Regions from separate parts of the Brevibacillus sp. NRRL NRS-603 genome, predicted to be linked through region 1. Evidence: riboswitches for the same ligand, from Rfam matches in the RefSeq annotation. Region 1 holds a riboswitch; each other region holds the start of a gene.
What was found. A riboswitch is a leader RNA that binds a small molecule or an ion and turns the genes downstream of it on or off. The one in region 1 is predicted to bind cyclic di-GMP.
Positions count from the first base shown of each region.

Region 2: another riboswitch for cyclic di-GMP. It lies ahead of C7R94_RS06470 (methyl-accepting chemotaxis protein); the one in region 1 lies ahead of C7R94_RS03345 (GNAT family N-acetyltransferase).
Region 3: another riboswitch for cyclic di-GMP. It lies ahead of ggt (gamma-glutamyltransferase); the one in region 1 lies ahead of C7R94_RS03345 (GNAT family N-acetyltransferase).
Region 4: another riboswitch for cyclic di-GMP. It lies ahead of yfmT (benzaldehyde dehydrogenase); the one in region 1 lies ahead of C7R94_RS03345 (GNAT family N-acetyltransferase).

Region 1 covers NZ_PXZN01000008.1:1,996-7,350, reverse strand. Annotated here, with positions in the region: gene C7R94_RS03375 (amino acid ABC transporter substrate-binding protein) at 1-157, opposite strand, end outside; gene C7R94_RS03370 (DNA alkylation repair protein) at 318-1,025, opposite strand; gene C7R94_RS03365 (hypothetical protein) at 1,153-1,338, opposite strand; gene C7R94_RS03360 (DNA alkylation repair protein) at 1,445-2,284, shown strand; gene C7R94_RS03355 (Crp/Fnr family transcriptional regulator) at 2,284-2,961, shown strand; gene C7R94_RS03350 (peroxiredoxin-like family protein) at 3,046-3,708, shown strand; cyclic di-GMP riboswitch class I at 3,892-3,978, shown strand; gene C7R94_RS03345 (GNAT family N-acetyltransferase) at 4,171-4,725, shown strand; gene C7R94_RS03340 (methyl-accepting chemotaxis protein) at 4,727-5,355, shown strand, end outside.
Region 2 covers NZ_PXZN01000011.1:98,740-104,094, forward strand. Annotated here, with positions in the region: gene C7R94_RS06465 (formate--tetrahydrofolate ligase) at 1-1,609, shown strand, start outside; cyclic di-GMP riboswitch class I at 1,745-1,845, shown strand; gene C7R94_RS06470 (methyl-accepting chemotaxis protein) at 1,918-3,891, shown strand; gene C7R94_RS06475 (transporter substrate-binding domain-containing protein) at 4,009-4,866, shown strand; gene cshA (degradosome RNA helicase CshA) at 5,119-5,355, shown strand, end outside.
Region 3 covers NZ_PXZN01000011.1:175,503-180,857, forward strand. Annotated here, with positions in the region: gene C7R94_RS06840 (methyl-accepting chemotaxis protein) at 1-81, opposite strand, end outside; gene ggt (gamma-glutamyltransferase) at 162-1,880, opposite strand; cyclic di-GMP riboswitch class I at 2,062-2,150, opposite strand; gene C7R94_RS06850 (SET domain-containing protein) at 2,397-3,014, shown strand; gene C7R94_RS06855 (glutamine--tRNA ligase/YqeY domain fusion protein) at 3,094-4,761, shown strand; gene C7R94_RS06860 (APC family permease) at 4,882-5,355, shown strand, end outside.
Region 4 covers NZ_PXZN01000004.1:57,955-63,309, reverse strand. Annotated here, with positions in the region: gene yfmT (benzaldehyde dehydrogenase) at 1-1,204, opposite strand, end outside; cyclic di-GMP riboswitch class I at 1,290-1,375, opposite strand; gene C7R94_RS01150 (methyl-accepting chemotaxis protein) at 1,551-2,495, opposite strand; gene C7R94_RS01145 (hypothetical protein) at 2,520-3,275, opposite strand; gene C7R94_RS01140 (RsmB/NOP family class I SAM-dependent RNA methyltransferase) at 3,361-4,773, shown strand; gene C7R94_RS01135 (hypothetical protein) at 4,850-5,095, opposite strand; gene C7R94_RS01130 (LysE family translocator) at 5,247-5,355, opposite strand, start outside.

The DNA.
Region 1 (5,355 bases):
GCTCATTTTTCTCATCCCTAAATCCCATTGGTGCAAACTTATCATCAATTCCGATGATCAGCTTGTTCGCGTCAGCGCCAGTATTTGTGCTGGAACAGCCCACTACCAATGAAACCATCGCACTCAGCAACAATGACATCCATGCTATTTTCTTCATCGTGATGATCCCCCTCGTTTCCCTACTCTATGTTTTACTCCGATAAAGTGGTAATACGTTAACAAGGTATCATGATAGCACATTAGCAAGAAATAGTCGATACTTTACTAAACAAAAGCACCTTAGAAATATACGCCAAATGATTGAGAAAAATGCCCCACTAGCAAATGCACGTCTTTTTCTTTTTTCCGACACTCCCTCGTTCCTCTATCTTTTTGATATACTCCGTAGCCAACGGAACCTTGCACGCTGTCTGTCCGACGTCTACATGTACTTTGCCAATCGCTGCGGCCACTTCCAGCGCTTCCTGATGAAGTTCCGCTACATACGCGCCTACTGAAATAACGAATTGATTCATGGTGTACCGCACACGATTCTGTTCCTGATGAATCGTCTCGTTCACTCTCATGAGGAGCCGTTTGATTTCTTCTTTATCCAGCTGTTCGTCGGGGGTAATCGACAAGTAGTTCGAATACGTGTTCCACCCACATGTGGCTACCATCTCTTCCTTTGACTCGATCCATTCTCGTGCCAACTCCATGGCAAAATGGCTCTCAGCGGCTACACTCGCAACCGTATACTCGGCGGGCGCGTACCAAGAGGCTTTCTTGACCCAAGACTGCAGCCGCTCTTTTGTCATGCTCATTGGGTCAACCGTCAATCCGGCCAAGTACATGGCGTCGTAGTTTCCCGTATCGTACAGCGCCTGAACGAGCTGCTGATCACGCTTTACCTCCTTGACCAGCTTTTTCATATCACCGACTCGCACGCCAAACAAAGGCTCTTTCGCCCCATGCCGCAATAACGTTTTTTTCGTCTGTTCAGTCCCCATCGCTTCGAGCTTCTGCATGACTTCTTCCAGCGTCATATTGCCACCCTCCTTTTCTTCTATTAATAGAATAACCAATTGAGCTCCTCCAACACGAAAAAGCCCTCCATATGCAAAGGAGAGCTTTTTCGTGCTAGAGCTTGACACTCTTTTCCTATTCTTATTGTTACGCCTGATTGCGTACTCTGATATACAAAACATTTCTCACGTTAATGACAACATCATCATACTGGAGCCATCCGTCGTTTTGATTAGCGACCATTTGAATGATCTCTTCCGGTTCCGTCGTTTCGATGCTAATCATTTCACCGCCTCCGGAAAAGTAAAATTGAATCACTTTTACTTCCTTCATCAAAATCCCCTCCTATTCCTTCTAGTTATCGGATAGTTGGAAAATTTTTGTTACGGGTGATTTTTATGTATACTTTTACCATTACCGCGAAAAGGAGTTTGTTGAAATGCCGGATTCGGTACACACGAGAAAAGGAGCAAGTAAAGCCTCACTCATCCCTGACAATGTATTAGCACTCCTTCATGCTGGAGAATTAGAAAGCGTCAATTTGACTGAATGGCAGGCTGTTAATCATATTCATTTGGTACGAATCGTTCTGCCTCATGTTACATTAGGCGCGTATGTCCCTCAACTTGTTGGTCAGCTAGAAGAGACCGGATCAACGAGCGGAATGAAAGCTATCCGTCTGATTGGACAAGAACTGCTTGCGATCTTACACAAATCGGGTGAACCCACAGCTACGGCTCCTGTTTTCCTATCGTTGGCCAACCACAAGTCAGACAGTGTGCGTTGCTGGAGTGCCTATATTATCGGCCTGGACAACACCTTATCTCTAGAAGAAAAACTAGCGCAAATAAAAAAATTCGCGGCTGATCATCATTTTGGAGTGAGAGAGATCGCATGGATGGCGATTCGAGATTCTCTCTTGCATGATCTGAACCATTCCATTCAACTCCTGAGCGAATGGGTACTTGATGCCGACGAAAATATTCGCCGCTTTGCGATAGAAGCCACACGCCCTCGAGGTGTCTGGTGCAAGCATATTGACGCATTGAAAAATGAGCCCGCTCGCTGCCTGCCTTTGCTCACACCAGTGAAGTCAGATCCATCCAAATATGTTCAAGATTCTGTAGGGAATTGGTTGAACGATGCGAGTAAATCACAACCAGACTGGGTGACACAGCTTTGTGACGAGTGGCTAAAAACCTCTGATACAAAGGAGACGAAAAGAATTGTCACAAAAGCGAAAAGAACGATCCTGAAGACCCAAACTGAACAGAAATGATGAACCCAATTACACATTTATCCCAATTTTATTTGTTGAATTCATTATCCGAGGAAAGTTTGCGCTTAATTGATCAATTAACCTCTCTAACCCCTTTTCCCAAAAATACGTGCATTCAAACACCAGAAAATTTTTCAGAGGGCTTCTACTTCATCAAACAGGGGAAGGTACGTTTATATAAAGTAAATCGGGATGGTCGGCAGTTCACATTCGATATCCTCGGGGAAGGCAATGTGTTTGGAGAAGTGGATCTCCTCTCATTAGGTACAAGAGAGATGTATATAGATGCCATCGAAGACTGCCTCATTTGTAAAATGAGCAAAGCAAAATTTGAAAGCTACCTCATCGAACATCCTCAACTGATGATGAAGATCATGAAGATCATTAGCGATAGAATGGTTTCGATCAGTCAAGCAGCCGAAAATCTTGCCCTTCTCCCTTTACAAGATCGCATTATTTCCACGTTGGTAAAGCTCGCCGATCAATTTGGCAATGCTAACAGTTCGGCGTTTCAACAAATTGACTTACCTCTCTCCCATCAAGAACTCGCCAATTTTGTTGGGGCATCCAGGGAAGCAGTGACGGTAGCATTACGTGCTTTAGCAAGAGAAGAACTGATTCAAACAGGCTTTAAATCCATTTCTATTCAGCGGGACAAAATTTTGAAGAGAATGTAATCCAGTTTACATCTTTCGCTCAAAAAGAAAGATATCGTAAAGCTATGGCTTCTACTATTCTTTCGAAAAAGAGGGGAACGACATATGGATAAACCACATTTTCAGAGCCTGCGCGAAGAGCTAGATTTTACAACCATTCAAATAGCAGACTTCCTCACCCGTGAAGTAACAGATGCATTTACAAGATCAATCGAGGAGCTGCGGACCTCTGGACACGCAAAGGGCTTGCCCCTTGGTTCGATTGCGCCTGATTTCACATTGAACGATCATGCTGGAAAGAACATTACCTTGTCGGAAGAAATCGTAAAAGGTCCTGTCGTCCTCACATTTTTCCGTGGATCATGGTGCCCCTATTGCAATTTAGAGATGCAAGCGTACCAAAAACAGATCGATACAATAAACTCACTGGGTGCCCAATTGTTTGCCATAAGTCCACAATCTCCTGCACACTCTCTTACTATGCAAGAGAACAATCGTCTGAGCTTCCCCGTTTTATGCGATACCAATAATCAGGTAGCAGAAAAATATGAACTCAGATTCAGACTGCCTGAATATTTACATGATACCTACCAATCATTAGATATCGATCTCACTCGTTTTAATCATGAAGATTCATGGACACTCCCCATACCTGCTACTTATATCCTCGATAAACAGGGCGTAATCCGGTCAGTATCCTTAGATCCTGACTACAAAAAGCGAATGGAGCCTACTGAAGTTATAGACATTCTGCGCACCCTAGCCTAACGCCCTACTCCCTACTTAATGAAGAACCAGTTGATACCGCAACTGGTTTTTTCGTACGTTCTTATATTATGAACAATTAGTTACTTCTCCCTACCAAAACTTGACACAGCTAATACAAATGGCTTATATTTTGCATGATTGTGTCTAGCAAAATTCGACACGTTTTTACAATTTTTGCTAAAGAAATGCAAAAGGCAAAGTCATCGAAAGGTGGCGACGCAAAACCACGGGTCTACAGTCTTCTTTGACCATGATAGCCGGGTTGCCATCATCATGAGACCATTTTCGATGTTGGTAGCTTCGGTTGTTCCATTTCGATGGAATGGCCTTTTTTTGTGTTGACATTTTTGAAAGGAGGATGAAAGCACTTTCATTTTTGCAACGGATGGAAAAACATAACTTTTGAGACGACAAACATACACAACATAGTTCAATCAGAGAAAATGATGGAGTGGAGAAGTTATGTACAAACAAGTAGAAACCGTACAAGAGTTAGCTAAATTTCATGAAATCAAAGAAACAGTATGGACAAGCATGGGCTTCGAGATGGAGTACGCGAAAGAAGGCTCAGCTCTGTTCCTCCTAATCGCCGAAGATGGTGAAGCAGGTGGAACATTTGAAATGACGCCCTTTTCCAAATCAAGTGCTTATATGAAATCACTTTTTCAGGACGTTGTTACAGAAGATATGAAAGTCATGGAGGTAGACAGTCTCGCTGTTTTGCCGAAATACCGCGGACAACTAGGGCAAAAAGGAATTTGCTTGATGATAGATTACGCTGAAAAGCATGGCTATACCCACGCAATCGGGGTAGCAGATCCGACATTTTTTAAATTTATTAACAAGAAATATCAAGTAAAGGCGACTCAGATCAAAGATATCGTATTTTACAAAGGGGCCGATGCTATTCCGACCCTCTTCCATCTCAAAGATGTCTATGACAATAAGCACGATCCGAAATATTCCTGGTACAATTCGTCGTCATCCAATCAAGTAAAAGTCGAGGTAGGTGGGTAACATGGATCACATTGATCTATTGAGAAGAAGAAACAATTGGGTCGTAATCGTATTCGCAAGTATTATTACGGTTGTTCAGATCTTAAACCTCTTTCTAGGCGTACCGTACACATTCGTTCTCACGGTACTGGGTATTTTGTATGGCGTGCTGGCACCTTTTGCTTACATCTCCAATCGCCCGAGCTTGCGGGAAAAAGCAGCGCCCTTCATGAAGTTTTTCAACTTCGCCGTAATCGGGATCTTCATGTTCATCATAGTTGGACTGGACCCGCACATGATCAATATCATGACTATTATGTTCTTTGTAGCAGTTATGGGGATTTATCAAGACCGACTCATCAATATTTTGACGATTGTATCGACATTGGGCATTGTCTCTTACTACTTCCTGACACAAAGAGAAACGATTTTCCATTCGACTAGCAACCTTGATCTAATGTACTTCCTGCTCACCTTCTGCTTCGTCTCTATCACGAGCATGATGCATGCTGTATTCAATAACAAGCTACAAGAGGAAAGTGAGCAACAAAAGCAAGAAGCGATTGCCTCGAAGGAATCGTTACAACGTGTTCTGGATCAGATCAATGAATCACTCACCTCTATGCAAGACTATCAAGAGAATTTGAACAA
Region 2 (5,355 bases), on a different contig from region 1:
TGCCAAGAGTGCAGGTATCGAAGAACAGCATTTGGAGCTATACGGAAAATATAAAGCCAAACTATCAGATGAGCTATGGGAGCAAGTGAAGGATCGCCCTGATGGCAAACTGATTCTTGTTACAGCGATGAACCCCAATCCGGCGGGAGCAGGCAAGACGCTCACGACGATTGGTCTGTCACAAGCTTTAAATTATCTTGGGAAGAAAACAATTGCAGCGCTTCGCGAGCCGTCCTTGGGCCCTTGCATGGGGATCAAAGGAGGCGCAACCGGAAGCGGTCAGGCACAAATTCTCCCGGCTGATGAAATTAACCTGCATTTTACAGGGGATATTCATGCGATTACAGCTGCACATAACTTGTTGGCAGCGATGATCGACAATCATATTTTCCACGGCAATCCGCGTGGGCTCAATCCAAAGAAAATTGTCTGGAAACGAGCCATGGACATGAACGATCGCGCACTGCGAAACATCGTGGCTGGTCTGGGTGACGGCAATGGAATGACGCGTGAGGATGGCTTCATGATTACGACCGCTTCAGAAATCATGGCGATCTTATGCTTGAGTGAGAATCTGGCAGACTTGCGCGAGCGGTTGAACCATATCATTATTGGCTACGATTTCGATGATCAGCCTGTACGGGCAGAAGAAATCAACGCGGTCGATGCGATGTGCGTTCTCTTGAAGGAAGCCATCAAGCCCAATCTCGTACAGACAATCGAAGGAACTCCGGTCATCATTCACGGCGGACCTTTTGCCAATATTGCGCATGGGTGCAGCAGCGTGATCGGAACCAAGATGGCCTTGAAGCTGGCAGATTACGTCGTAACAGAGGCGGGCTTCGGTGCAGATCTGGGAGCAGAGAAGTTTTTTGACATCAAGTGCAGAAAAGCAGGTCTGACTCCATCGGCTGCTGTCGTGGTCATTACGGTTCGCTCGTTGAAATACAATGGCGGGGTAAAAGTACCTGACCTGGCAGTAGAGAACTTGTCTGCTCTGGAAAAAGGCTTCGAAAACGTCAAGCGCCATCTGGAAAACCTGCAAAAGTTCGGTGTGCCAGCGGTGGTGGCCATCAACCATTTTGCGACGGATACCCAGGCAGAGATCGATTCTGTAATAGCGTTGTGTAAAGCCGCAGGAGCAGAAGCAGCACTCTCCAAAGTATGGGCAGAAGGAGGAGCAGGAGGTGTTGAGCTGGCTGAAAAAGTGACTCGTGCAGCAGAGCAGCCTTCATCCTTCCGATTCTTGTATGAGGAAGACCTCAGCATTAAAGACAAGATTGAGACAGTCGTAAAAGAAGTATACCGTGGATCGGGAGTTGCCTTTTCGCCGCTGGCATTGAAAACGATGCAAAAGGTAGAAGAAATGGGCATGTCCCATCTGCCTGTGTGCATGGCGAAAACCCCATACTCCTTTACGGATCGCGCTGATCTGTTGGGGGCCCCTGTTGACTTCACGATCCAAGTGAGTGAAGTACGCATATCAGCAGGAGCTGGTTTTATCGTGGCACTGACCGGAAGCTTGGTTACCATGCCAGGCCTCCCGAAAAAGCCGGCTGCTGAATCATTATATATAGACGGGGATGGACAAGTGATCGGATTAAGCTAATCAAAAAGTTTGACAAAAAGCTGACAACTGTAAAAGGTTGTCAGCTTTTTTTTGTTTTTGAGGTTTATTATCGGAAAGTTATGGGAAAAGAAAGGTGAGATTGAAAAAATGTGAACTTAATTGAAAAACAACAAGGAATGACAAAGGCAAACTTGCTGAAAGGCAGGGACGCAAAGCCACGGGTCTAAGGTCGAAGGTCAAATGACTTTCGCAGCTAGGACAGCCGGGTTGCCATACCGTAGTCATGATGGACTGTCGGTAGGCAGTCTTTTTTTTGTTGAAAAAAGAGAAGGGAGAAGGGATTCGGTATGAAAAATAGTTTGAAGAATAAGCTAATTATCGTGTTGTGCCTGCTGTTGGTTATAAGCTTGGGTACGGTTTGCGGTGCAAGCTATTGGAGTGCTTCTAATCTTTTGGCAGGCAGTCTGGACAAAGAAGCTGAGTTGTCAGCTAGCAATCTCTCGATTCGTATCGATGGTTTCTTTCAAGAAAAAATTGAGATTGTAAGAGCGCTGGGAGGGTTGATGTCGGCTGATCAAAATGTCGAGCACGACCTGAAAATCATTCAAGAAGCCCAAAAGAAAAACCCCGAGTTTGAGACGTTCTTCTTTTCGCATGACTTAACCGGAAAGAAAGTGATCAATTTCAAGGGTGAAGTAACGGATATCTCGGATCGTCCGCATATTAAGGAAGCCAGCAAAGGGGAAGGGAAGGTTGTTGTCTCCGAGCCAGTCATTTCGAAGCGGACAGGGAATAACATCGTGACACTGGTTGTTCCATTGATGAAGGACAATCGTCAATACGGTTACATCGGTTCTACTATTCCGATCAATGAGATCCAAAAAAAGGTGTCTGAGGAGAAATTCGGACAATCAGGCTACGCTTTTTTAGTAAGCAAATCAGGAACATTTATTTATCACCCGAATAACGAGTTCATTCTGAAGGAATCGATTCTCGACATGGGTATTCTCGAACTTCAGACTGCTTTTGAAGATATCAAGCAAGGGAAGCATGGAATTGCCCAATATAATTACGAGAACACAGAGCGATTTGCTTCCTATTTTCCAACCAATTTGAATTGGGGCATATACATCACTGCACCCGTAGCGGAGCTGCATGCGCCTGTTGATCAACTGTCAGCCCGATTGATGGTTATTTCCCTCATCGTATTGGCGATTGGGGTTGTCCTCGTTTATTTCTTGGCTGTACGTATGGTGAAACCAATTGAGCGTCTGAATCACGCAGTAAATGTAGTGGCGCAGGGGAACTTGAAAGAGACTGTAACGGTTGATGGAAAAGACGAGATCGCGGTTCTGTCCCGTGACTTTAACCAGACGGTATCGCACTTGAAAAATTTGATTGAAGACGTATCTCTGTCGTCTGATCAAGTACAGCGTTTTAGTCAGGAAGTATCTGAAGGCATTAAACAAGCGACGGAAAACATCAACCAAATCGGTTTGTCTATTGCGCAGATTTCTGAGGGAGCAGAGTCACAGGCAGCCAGCTCGCAGGAAGTCGCATTGTCGATGACTGACATGGCAGCAGGCATCGTGAAAATCGCGGAGACGTCTGCTCATGTTTCAGAGGCTGCCCAGATAGCAACAGAGCAGGCTGAGCAAGGGACTGCTGTGGTAGAGCAGGCAGTTCGCCAGATGGGAAGCATTGGTGAGGGAACATCGAAGGCAACAGTAGCCATCGAGCAGCTCAACAATCGCTCCAAAGAAATCGAAGGCATTCTCGATACGATCAGTCAGTTGACCTCGCAAATCAATTTGCTTGCCTTGAACGCTTCGATTGAGGCAGCACGCGCCGGCGAGCATGGACGTGGGTTTGCTGTAGTTGCAGGTGAAGTGAAAAAACTGGCAAACCAATCCGAGGAATCCGCATCCAAAATCGCAATGCTGATCGGGGAAATCCAGCAGGATACTCATCACGCGGTAGAGGTTATGACCGAGGGCAACCAAAACGCACAGCAAGGTATTCAACTGGTCGAAGAGGTTCGCGAAATCTTCGGGCACATTTTGGAATCTTCCCGGAACGTCGCTGCCCACATTCTGGAAGTATCCGCCGCATCTGAACAAATGTCAGCAGGCTCCCAACAGGTGAGTGCTTCTGTAGATGAAATGCATAACATTGCAAAACATGCTTCACTCGACGCGCAAACAGTGGCAAAGGCAACCGAAGAGCAGCTTCAAGCCATCCAGGAAATTGGCAAGTCTGTTGAGCATTTGAACACAGTGGCAGAAGAATTACAGCAAGGAATCGGCAGGTTTACTGTGTAAGAGGCAGCTCAACAGGTTGTAAGTCCTCTTCTTTGAAAGGGGGGATGCCATTAGGGGATGATGGAGTTTGTTTCTGAGCAACTAAATTCATTACCGTTTAACAGGAGGAGAACCCAGATGAAGAAAATCACAAAAACAATCTTGGCGAGCACACTCGCTGCAACTATGCTCATGACATCAGGAACAGGTGCTTTTGCTGCAACCGCGGTTAAGCCTGTCCCAACCGTAGCTACTGAAGCTGCTAAAAAACCGCAAGCGAAGAAGTTTGAATCCCGTTTGGATGAAATCATCGCGAGAGGCTACATCCTCGTAGGTACTCCAGGGGACTACAAACCGTTTACATATTTGAATCCAAAGACAAACGAATTTGAAGGCTACGACATCGATGCGATGAAGGAATTCGCAAAAAGTCTAGGGGTTGAGGCGCGTTTTGTCCAAACCTCTTGGCCGACACTGATGGACGATCTGTTGGCAAATAAATTCGATATTGCTGTTGGAGGCGTTACGCGCAACACAGACCGCCAGAAAAAAGCACACATGAGTGATCCTTATATTATGTTCGGTAAAGCTCCGCTTATTCGTGCAGTAGACAAGGACAAGTACAAGAGTGTAGCAGACATCAACAAGCCTGAGGTTCGCATTGGTGTGAATCCAGGAGGCACCAACGAAAAATTCGTTCGTGAACACCTGACCAAAGCAACTGTGACTGTTGAACAAAACAACCTCGACATCCCTGGTCTGGTAGCAAGCGGCAAGTACGATGTGATGATCACGGATACGCTGGAAGCACTTGTATATTCCAAAGCAGATTCCCGCCTGTATGCCGCTCTGACTGACAACCCGTTCACCAAGAGTGAAAAAGCGTACATGATTCACCGTGGAGACACAATCTTCGCTAACTACTTGGATCTTTGGATGGACGAAATGAAACTGCAAGGGAAGTTTGATGAGCTTTACAACAAATGGGTAAAATAATCCAATAACAGACAAGCAGCCTGATTCTGGGCTGCTTTGTTATTTTTTACAAGATTCATCACCAAAAAATCAAACAATTTGGGTATATAAGCTGTTTGCTTTTTCAGTCATTGCATGGTACGATTACAGCTATGTTCTTTAGGGCGCTACGTACAATCGGGATAAAAGGGCATGTTCCGGATCGTAAGGAATAGTGCCCTTTTTTTTGAGAATTTTATAGATGAAGGTATTGATAAAGGAGACTGACATTCATTGGCGACATTTAACGATTTTGGCTTACACCACTCCATTGTTAGAGCGTTGAGCAACATGGGTTTCGAAGAAGCTACAGCAATTCAGGATCAAACGGTTCCTGTAGCACTGCAAGGTCGTGACCTGATCGGTCAAGCACAAACAGGTACAGGTAAAACGGCTGCATTTGGTATTCCGCTGATTGAACGCATGGATGAAACAAGCGGAAATATTCAAGGGGTTGTATTGACCCCAACT
Region 3 (5,355 bases), on a different contig from region 1:
AGAAACGGCAGTAAGTGGAATGACAGCCACGACGAGAAACCAAAGGATCATTTTGTTCCTAAGCTTGTTGAACAAAAACATAGGTTTTTCCACTCCTAATCCGTGATTGCAAAATAGAAACAGGTAGACTGCTGAGATTTACTCAGCAGTCTGACAAAATATTAGTATCCCATTGCTGCGCCTTCACCGCGAGGGTCAGCACCGCCAAATTTTACATTGGTTTGCGGGTCAATCAGGATTGCGCCGGACTGTCCCATCGCGTCGGTATAGGCTGCTTCCAGCTTTTCGACTGGATGCCCACGTTTTATTAACTCGTCCAGGACTTCTTGAGGGATGCGGCTTTCCACCTTGAGATTGTTGGAAGCAGATCCCCAGTTGCGTCCATGCAGCCATCTTGGCGCTTCGATTGCGTCTTGCACGCTGAAACCAAAGTCGACGATACGCGTGACGAGAGCGGCTTGCGTTTGCGGCTGTCCTTCTCCCCCTTGTGTTCCGTAGAGAAGATAAGGCTTGTCCCCTTTAAAGAGCATAGCCGGGTTAATTGTGTGGAAGGTACGTTTTCCTGGTTCCAAATGATTGATGTGTTTGGGATCCAAAGAGAAATAGCTTCCGCGGTTTTGCAAAAGGACGCCTGTATCTTTCGCTACGATGCCGGAACCCCAGTCAAAATAGTGACTTTGAATGATGGACACGGCATTTCCATCTTTGTCGACGATCCCGAACCAGGTTGTATCGCCTTTTGGATCAAGTGGTTCTACAGATTTGGCGGCTTGCTTCATATCAATGCGCGCAGCTAAATCTTTCCCGTGCTGCTTGGACAACAGCTCATCCACAGGGATATCCACAAAGGCAGGGTCAGTTAGCCATTTGTCGCGGTCAGCAAAAGCTTGTTTGGTTGCTTCTACAATCGTGTGATAGTAATCGGGTGTTCCTTCACCCATGCTCTTGAGGTCAAAGTTATTCAAAACATTAAGAATAGAGAGTGATGCCATGCCTTGAGAGTTCGGTGGAACGTTATACGCTTTGTATCCTCGGTAGTCTACCGTAATTGGATCTGCCCAAGTGGAGGTGTGCTTCTCAAAATCTTTCAACGTGAGCAATCCGCCGTTGGCTTGCATGTCTGCTACGATTTTTTTAGCAACTTCTCCTTTATAAAAACCGTCAGCGCCTTTTTTTGCAATGATTCGCAAAGTATTGGCAAGGTCCTTTTGTTTGAGAATTTCCCCTGCTGCATAAGGATCGCCGTTGGGCTTCAGGAATGTTTTACGGAATCCATCAAAACGTTGAAGATTCTTCAAGTCATTGTCAGTTGGATCTGTCGCGTATTTCGTCCAATATACTTGGTTGGGAGAGACTGGATATCCGTTCTCGGCGTATCCAATGGCAGGCTCCAGCAGTCTGCTCCATTGAAGCTTGCTGTTTCCCATTTTTTTGTGTGCGTAGTTGTACGCCTCCCACCAGCCGGAGACCACACCAGGGACAGTGTTTGCTGATTCATAACCGCGGGACGGGATTTTTTCGTAGCCCTTGCCTTTGTAATAGTCGATGGTTGCCTTTTCGCCTGCGCGACCACTGCCGTTCAGCGCCTTCAGCTCTTTTGTTTTGGCATTGTAGATGAGCCAGAAGTTATCTCCGCCAATGGTTGTGTAATGGGGATAGACAACAGCTAAGGTGGAAGCGGCTGTAATAGCAGCATCTACTGCATTTCCACCGTCTTCCAAAGTCTTCAGGGCCGCAGCCGTAGCCAGATAGTGAGGAGTCGTCACCATTGCGTTCGGTGACATCGATGTTGGACGGTTAGCAGCTTGTGCTCCAGAGAATGTTGATACCCCGATGACAGCAGTCAGCGCGACGGTCGAGAGTTTCTTCCAGAATGACATTCCTATGAAACCTCCTTCATGATGAATAATATAATGATTCATTAAACCGGCTATCCGCTGTTGCCTCACCTCCTTTAAAAGTTAAAAATACACAAACATACAAAAGTAGACAAAAATAGACATTGTGAGCGCAAAAAAAGACCAATGATATAGGATCATTGGTCTCGTCCTACATCAATACTTCGGTAGCTGGCAAGCGTGTCCGCTGTTGCGGAGGTAGCCCCTGTAGCTTTGCGTCGCCGGATTTCCCCGGGTATGCCGTTTCGATATCAATGGGTGAAGCATAAAATGACACAATACTGATTCTATCGTTGTGGGAAAATGTTCCTAAAACTCCGTTTGCCAATAATATAGACTATTTACCATTTGTGGTAAATAAGAAAAAATTTTTAATCCGGAAAAATAGCCAGGAATAGCATGGGGATGGTTGTTTTTCGCAGACATTCACACACCTCCTGGGGCAAAACTGCTTATGATGATAAAAAGGCACATTCGCCAAGGAGTGAAACAAAGACCATGATGCATCCCGATACAGAATTGCGCTATATCAACGATGAGATCGGGTACGGTGTGTTTGCGACAAGGTTTATCCCAAAAGGAACGATTGTATGGGCACAGGATGATTTGGACCAGGTATTGGACCCTGCGTTTGTGGAAAGACTTGACTCATTACGAAAACAGGACGTACAAAAATATTCGTTTAAGAACCAGCTCGGAAGGTACATTCTTTGTTGGGATAAGGCAAGGTACGTGAACCACAGCTTTCATGCGAATTGTGTGCCGACCATGTATGATATGGAATTGGCTGCACGGGATATTTTTCCGGGAGAAGAGCTGACAGATGATTATGGAACGTTAAATTTGGATGAACCTTTCGATTGTTTGCCCGAGTCCGACACGGACCGATCCCGCGTAATGCCCGATGACTTGCTTCGGTATTACCCGCGGTGGGATCGTATTGCAGCGGAAGCATTCCAACGCTTCAATCATGTTGAACAGCCTTTGCTGCATCTGATTTCCCCGAAGCATCTCGAAACGATTCGTGGGATCACGGAGCAGCGCTTAGCCATTGATTCTGTCATTCACCTGTATTGCAGGTCACAATGGCAAACGAGGCAGCAATGGGAGACGTGAGCGGGTCGGTCAACGACCCGATTTTGTTGAACTCTGGGTAGAGAATCAGTATTATGGAATGTAAAGGTGAAGTGAAAGGTTGATTTCATTGGAAAACAAGGTAGCGGCATCCAATTTTATCCGCAATATCATGATTGATGACTTGCAAGAGGGCAAAGTAAAGGAAATCATTACCCGCTTTCCCCCAGAACCGAACGGGTATCTTCATATTGGACATGCAAAAGCGATCTGCCTCAATTTTGAGCTGGCTCGAGAATTCTCTGGCAAGGCCAACCTGCGTTTTGACGATACCAACCCGGTGAAGGAAGACATCGAATACGTAGAGGCCATCAAAAGGGACGTTCAATGGCTTGGCTTCGAATGGGACGGGTTGTTTTTTGCATCTGATTACTTTGAAGAGATGTACAACCGTGCGGTGCTTTTGATTAAAAAAGGTCTGGCTTACGTAGACGATCTGTCTCCAGAAGAAATGCGTAAAATGCGTGGAACGTGGACAGAGCCAGGCACAGATAGTCCGTTCCGCAATCGGTCTGTGGAGGAAAACCTGGACCTGTTTGCACGTATGCGCCAAGGTGAATTCAAGGACGGGGAAAAGGTGCTGCGTGCGAAAATCGACATGGCTTCTCAGAACTTCAACATGCGTGATCCGGTTCTCTATCGGATCTCCCATGCAACGCATCACAACACGGGCGACAAATGGTGTATTTATCCGATGTACGACTTCGCTCATCCGTTGGAGGATGCTATTGAGGGCGTGACACACTCCTTGTGCTCACTGGAATTCGAAGATCATCGCCCGTTGTACGACTGGGTAGTACGCGAGTGCGAAATGGAGAAGGTACCGCACCAGTACGAATTTGCTCGCTTGAACCTGACGAACACCGTTATGAGTAAACGGAAGCTGAAACAGCTTGTCGATGAGAATGTAGTAGACGGCTGGGATGACCCGCGCATGCCAACCATCGCAGGCTTCCGTCGTCGCGGCTATACACCGGAAGCGATTCGTACATTCGCTCGTGAGGTAGGGGTAGCGCGCGCGAACAGCACCGTTGACGAGAAAATGCTGGAGTATTTCATCCGTGAAGACCTGAAGCTAAAGGCACCACGTACGATGGCTGTTTTGAATCCGTTGAAGGTCGTCATCACGAACTATCCGGAAGGACAAGTCGAGATGCTCGAAGCGGAGATTAATCCAGAGAACCCAGAGATGGGCAATCGTCAAATTCCGTTCTCCCGCGAAATCTACATTGAGCAGGACGACTTCATGGAAAACCCGCCGAGCAAGTACTTCCGCCTGTTCCCGGGAAATGAAGTGCGTCTGAAGCACGCGTACTTCATTAAATGCAATGACGTTGTGAAGGATGCAGACGGCAACGTGATCGAGATCCATTGCACGTATGATCCTGAGACGAAGAGCGGCAGCGGTTTTACAGGTCGTAAGGTAAAAGGTACAATTCACTGGGTGGATGCGACCAATGCCATTCCTGCTGAATTCCGTTTGTATGAGCCATTGATTATGGATGATGAAGACGCAGAGGGCACGTTCCTCGACAACGTTAACCCGAATTCGTTGGAAGTGCTGCAAGGCTATGTGGAGCCAAATATGAAAGAAACCAAGCCACAAGACAAGTATCAATTTTTCCGTCATGGCTATTTCAATGTCGATCCGAAGCATACGACAGAGGATAAGCTCGTATTCAACCGGATTGTATCGTTGAAGAGTTCCTTTGAACTGCCAAAAGCATAAGAAATACCATATAAATCAAGCGCTGCTGTGCATGGAGAACCCGTGTGCAGCGGCGCTTTTATCTTTCGTCATTATAAATCAGCGTGTATAATTATTCTGTTACATAAAGGGGGACAGGCAGTGAACGGGAGAGCAGAACTAACACGTAGTTTGAAGTTGCGGCATATTGTCGTAATTGGACTGGGCTACATGGCCCCGATGGCCGTTTTTGACACCTTTGGCATTGTTTCTGGAGAAACGGGGGGGCACGTTCCTGCTGCTTATGCAGTCACACTTCTTGCGATCCTGTTTACGGCGGCAAGCTACGGAAAGATGGTACGGCTATTCCCTACAGCAGGGACCGCGTACACGTATACACAACAAACGATCCATCCCTTTGCAGGATTTTTGGTAGGCTGGGCGTCATTGCTGGATTATTTGTTTTTACCGATGATTAACGCTTTGTTGACTGGGGTTTACCTATCATCTGTGTTTCCTGATGTGTCGACAGCGTGGTGGATTATTGGCTTCATTGTTTTGGTGACGGGGTTAAACGTATTTCGGGTGACGGTGACTGCATCCGTCAACTCGATTTTGGTGCTGTTTCAAGTCGTG
Region 4 (5,355 bases), on a different contig from region 1:
CCATGCGAATCGCTTCTTCCTCGGAAGCAAACGACATAATGCAAACAGCCGGACCAAACAGCTCTTTAGATGCGATCGACATGTCTGTGGTCACGCCTGTCAAAACGATCGGCTCGACCACGTTTCCTTTTACTTCCCCTTTCAGTGCAGGAACGGCGCCTTCGCGTATCGCCTCATCGATCGTAGCCATCAGGTTGGCGACTTGCCGTTGGTTAATGAGTGGACCGATTACCGTGTCAGGATCATTCGGGTCGCCAACCTTAAGTCCAGATACTTTTTCCACATACAGCTCGAGGAATTTATCGTATACATCCTGGTGAACCAGAACCCGGTTAGCCGACATGCAAATTTGACCTTGGTGGGTAAAGCGGCTGAATACCGCAGCATTCACGGCATACTGGAGATCCGCATCCTCCAAAACGATCAGGGCACTATTGCCGCCGAGCTCCAAAATCGCCTTTTTGAAATGCTTCGCTGCCACTTGCGCGATATGGCTTCCTACTTGGCTAGAGCCTGTAAACGAAAGGATACGCGGGATCGGGTGGGAGACAAAACTATCGCCAATTTCAGCAATATCCGTCACAACGACGTTGATCAAGCCTTTTGGCAGACCTACTTCTTCAAAAATTTTCGCGATGAGAGTCCCACCTGTGATTGGCGTGTGCTCATGCGGTTTGAGGACGACACCGTTGCCCGCGCCAAGAGCTGGAGCTACTGACTTCATCGACAGATAGAACGGGAAGTTGAACGGACTGATGACGCCGACAACTCCTGCAGGAATCCGATACAAGCGATTTTCCTTTCCGTCTACGGGAGAAGGAAGAATTTTTCCTTCCATGCGTACTGGGAATGTAGCCGCCTCCCGAATAATATCCTTCACGAGCCCGATCTCAAAAAACGCCTTCAACCTGGTTCCACCTAGTTCACGAATGATGATCTGAATGATTTCTTCTTCATGCTCTTCGATATAGTGAACAGCACGCTCCAACATTCGGGATTTGGTATACGCATTGACTTCATCCCACTCTTTTTTCGCGTTGGCTGCCGCCTTGTAAGCTGCGTCGATATCCTCCAGATTTGCCATTTTGAATTCTGCGATGACTTCCCCGTTGTAAGGATTGATATCTTGCAATGTCTTCGCGCCAAGTCCGTCGCGCCACTCCCCATTGATGTACTGCTTGTCCAGTGTTTGCAGGATTGACATGCTACAACCTCTCCCTTTTGTTAAGTAAATAGGCTCCTTTCGCATGAAAGGAGCCGTAAAACTAAAACAGCAACATACACTGCTCGTTGGCAACCCGGCTGCCATCGTAACGTGTACATTAGGCCCGTGGCTTTGCGTCCCCACTTTTCAATGGGTTTGCCCATTCATAGCGAATGCTGATAAGATTTTGTCGAAAAAAGGAAAGATATGGAGAAACCTACTTTGATTATAGTACTCCATTTCGAATAGTCAAACGTAAACATGTAAATATTTCGTGAAAGGAAGTAACAAATATCAAAAAGTCCGCATCGCTTGGATACGGACTCCTGATTTTTCTTTCTCATGATCACAATAACTTTTTGACATCCTTTACGCTCGTCGCGAGCATTTGCTCGATCGCGTTGGCGTCTCTCACGTGCTTGGTCATGCCTTCATTCAGCTCGTCCAGCAAGCCCTTTGCATCACTTACCTGCTGGGACACATCGTCAGCAAATCGCTTTTGATGCGCGATGATTTCCAACACACCTGCCACTTCGACGTTCAGTACCTGGAAAGCGTTCACGATCTGATCCGTCTTTTGTGCGGCATCCTTGCTGATGGAAAGTCCATTTTTGATCGCACTGCTGCTTTTTTCACTGTTGGACAATGCTTCTTTAATTTCTTCCTGAATCTTGCCAATCAATTCTGCAATCGTCTTGGTCGAGTTCGCTGTCATCTCTGCCAGCTTCCGTACTTCATCCGCTACGACAGCAAAGCCCCGGCCTTGTTCACCCGCACGTGCCGCTTCTATCGCAGCATTCAGAGCGAGAAGATTGGTCTGATTCGTAATGTCGCTGATCACCTTGACGATACTCGTAATTTCCGAAGAACGCTCTTCCAAGCGGCTCATGGACTTGGACGTATGGACCGATTCTTTGTCGAGCAGGCTCATGACTTCCACAACGTCCGTCATGGCCTTCTTGCCTTCATCTGCACGCGCTACCGATTGTTTACAGATGTCTGTCAGGCGCTCTCCTCGAACCGACAATTGGCTCGCAGATTCATCATCCCGCTCGTTAATAGCCTGGATATTCTCTACGACACGCTTCATCCTCGTCACCAATCGCACCATTTGATCGGATTCGGCGTTCATCGCTTGGTTCGAAGCGAGGATCGCACCCATCTGTTCGTAAAGACCGCGAAGCTCATGCTTCCAAGCCTCTTGCTGTCCTACCATTGTGGTTGTGGGAGTTGCCACTGTCGTCGCTGCTGTCTCTTTTTCTGCTGGGCCTTTGTCTTTTTTCCAAAACATCCGCTTCCCTCTCCTTTGTACCCATCAATTGTCACCTCGGCGGCTATATACGCGGGACTCGATTATTCCCGGATGTTGTTTCGCCAAGCTCAGCAAGTTTTCCAAGAAATAATAGTGACCCTCCAAGAGCTCCACGTCTTTACGCTCAAAATGCTTCACCTGCAAATACTGCTGCATTTCCAAAGCATAGCGCTCCAGTTTATCGTGAAAATCGTTGGCACGAAGCATTTGCTCCACTTCTGGATATTCTGTTTTCAGGCGACTCAGCTCGCTGTATACACGCCCACCCTCCAGAATCATCTGGTAGGCCGTACGCTCGAGTGTAGCTGTCGTAGCTGCCTCCTGCTCTTCACGCTCCTCGCGCAAAGCTGCCAAGTACGTGATAAAATGGTAGACAGTTAAAAACAATGGTCCTAAAAACAGAATGATCCCTGCCTTGTACACATGCTGATTGGACAAATTGCTGATGAGCAGGAACAAGTGAAACAAGATCGCACCCAACCATACGTAGATGATGATTTGGTGATTGATCTTCCCTGCCTTTTGGTGGCGCGAAAAGGCAAAGGTGAGTCCGAGCAGATAAAAGGCAAGCAATGTAAAGCTGGCAGAGAACAAAGCCATCTCCATATCGATCAGCCAATCTGCATCGGCGGGTATTTCGATAAAGAATTCAAAAGCGAGCACCAGCAGTGAGAACAGCAACCCCATGATCCAAAACCGGCTTACTTCAGAGTCATTCCTCCGCCGGGAGCGGTAGCGTTTTGCACGGGATCCTTCCATAATGCTCTCACCTCATTCTCTATGATTCGCCATGATTCTATCTTTTCCTTTCACATGGGGCCAAAATCTGACACCGGAGGCTGTTATGACAAAAAATTTACCAACATCTTTTACCGAGCGCATGCAAACCTTGCTCGGACACGATTATGAGGCATTCGTTTCCTCGTACGATCAGCCTGTGACACACGGCTTGCGGGTCAATCCGTTAAAGGTGGGACGTGACGATTTTTTGAAAATCTCGCCGTTTGCTCTGGAAGCAGTCCCTTGGTGTGAAAACGGTTTTCGCTACAAAGAGCCAGATCGTCCTGGCAAGCATCCTTTTCACTCCGCCGGCATGTACTATCTGCAGGAGCCAAGCGCAATGTCCGCTGCCGAAGCACTCGGTGCACAGCCTGGCGAGCGAATCCTCGACCTGTGTGCAGCGCCAGGGGGGAAATCGACACAGCTTGCAGCGTTTTTGCGTGGACAAGGAATGCTTGTGGCAAACGAAATCCATCCTGTTCGGGCAAAAGCCTTGTCAGAAAATCTGGAGCGCTGCGGCGTGACCAATGCCGTCGTGACCAACGAAACGCCTGAACGCTTACAGGAGCGATTCCCTCAGTTTTTTGACCGAATTTTAGTAGATGCTCCATGCTCTGGCGAAGGAATGTTCCGCAAGCTACCCGAAGCAATCGAAGACTGGAGCCCTGAAAAAGTAACGGAGTGCCATGTCATGCAAGGTGATATTCTCGAAGCAGCCGCTGCTATGCTGAAGCCAGGCGGGACGTTGGTCTACTCCACCTGCACATTTGCTCCGTTGGAAAATGAGCAGTCCCTGGTTAACTTCCTGGGCCGTCACCCAGAATTTGAGATCGTCTCGCTGCCACATGCGGATTGCTTTTCTGCTGGTCAACCCGAGTGGGCGTCGCCGCAAAACGAGCAGCTCACCCAGACAGCCAGATTATGGCCGCATCGTCTACAGGGAGAAGGCCATTACCTCGCCAAGCTGCAAAAGAGTGAGACCGCTGATGTTCACGAACCTTCCGGGAAGCGTAAAGAAAAGCGTGCGGCAAAATCGGCTCCGGCAGGTCGAAAAGAAGCCCTGGCAGCCTGGCGTACGTTCGCAGCCGAAGCGCTCCCGGCGCTCTCCAAACCATTCGAAGATGAATCTGCTTTTCTTTTATTTGGCGAGCAGCTCTACTACTCCCCTGCTTCCGAGCTCGATTGGGACAAGCTCAAGGTCGCACGCGTCGGTCTGCACCTGGGAACCGTAAAGAAGAACAGATTTGAACCTGCACACGCCTTGGCGCTCGCTCTCTCCCCTGCGGAGGCAGCCCGTGTCGCTTCGTATGGCGCGGACGATCCTGAACTGTTGCGGTACTTAAAAGGAGAAGCGCTCACGCGTGATGGTAAAAGCGGCTGGACCCTGGTTACTGCAGAAGGATTCTCCATCGGTTGGGGCAAGCAATCAGAGGGGCAACTCAAAAATCATTATCCAAAGGGTCTACGCTGGTTGTAGATTTCTTCAAAGTAAAAAAAGCCCACAAAGCTGCACGAAATGCATTCGTGACTGCCTGTGGGCTTTTCTCCTTTTCTTATGATCGCCCTCTGCGGGGCGGATGGTCTACTACGGACAAAGAGCCATTTCTAATATAACGCAATATTTTTGAAACAGATATCCCTGTTGCGTTGGCAATTTGCATCGCATTCGAATTCGGATAAGCTCTCACGTAATTGCGAATCATCTGGTAGTCTTGTATTTCGTTTTCTCCGCAAACCCGGCAACTGTACTCTCCCCGGCCCATCGGACTGCCGCATTTCAAGCACGTATCCGTCGTCATCACTGGTTCTCCTCACACCCTGTACTATGGTACTCTCACAAGAAGGGTTCTATCTTCCTATCTATTACCCAAATCACGTGGGAGGAAAACACTATTTTCTATCGCAATTCCTGTATTCTATTAAAATTCGATAAAGTGATTCCGAACTCCTTTAAAAAGGCCAGTATGGAGGCATCAGACAGCTTTTTGCGTAAAGGACAGTCGCAAACCCAATTAGAAAGACACCACTGAGTCCATGAAAAACGTTGAGCCATCCTGGA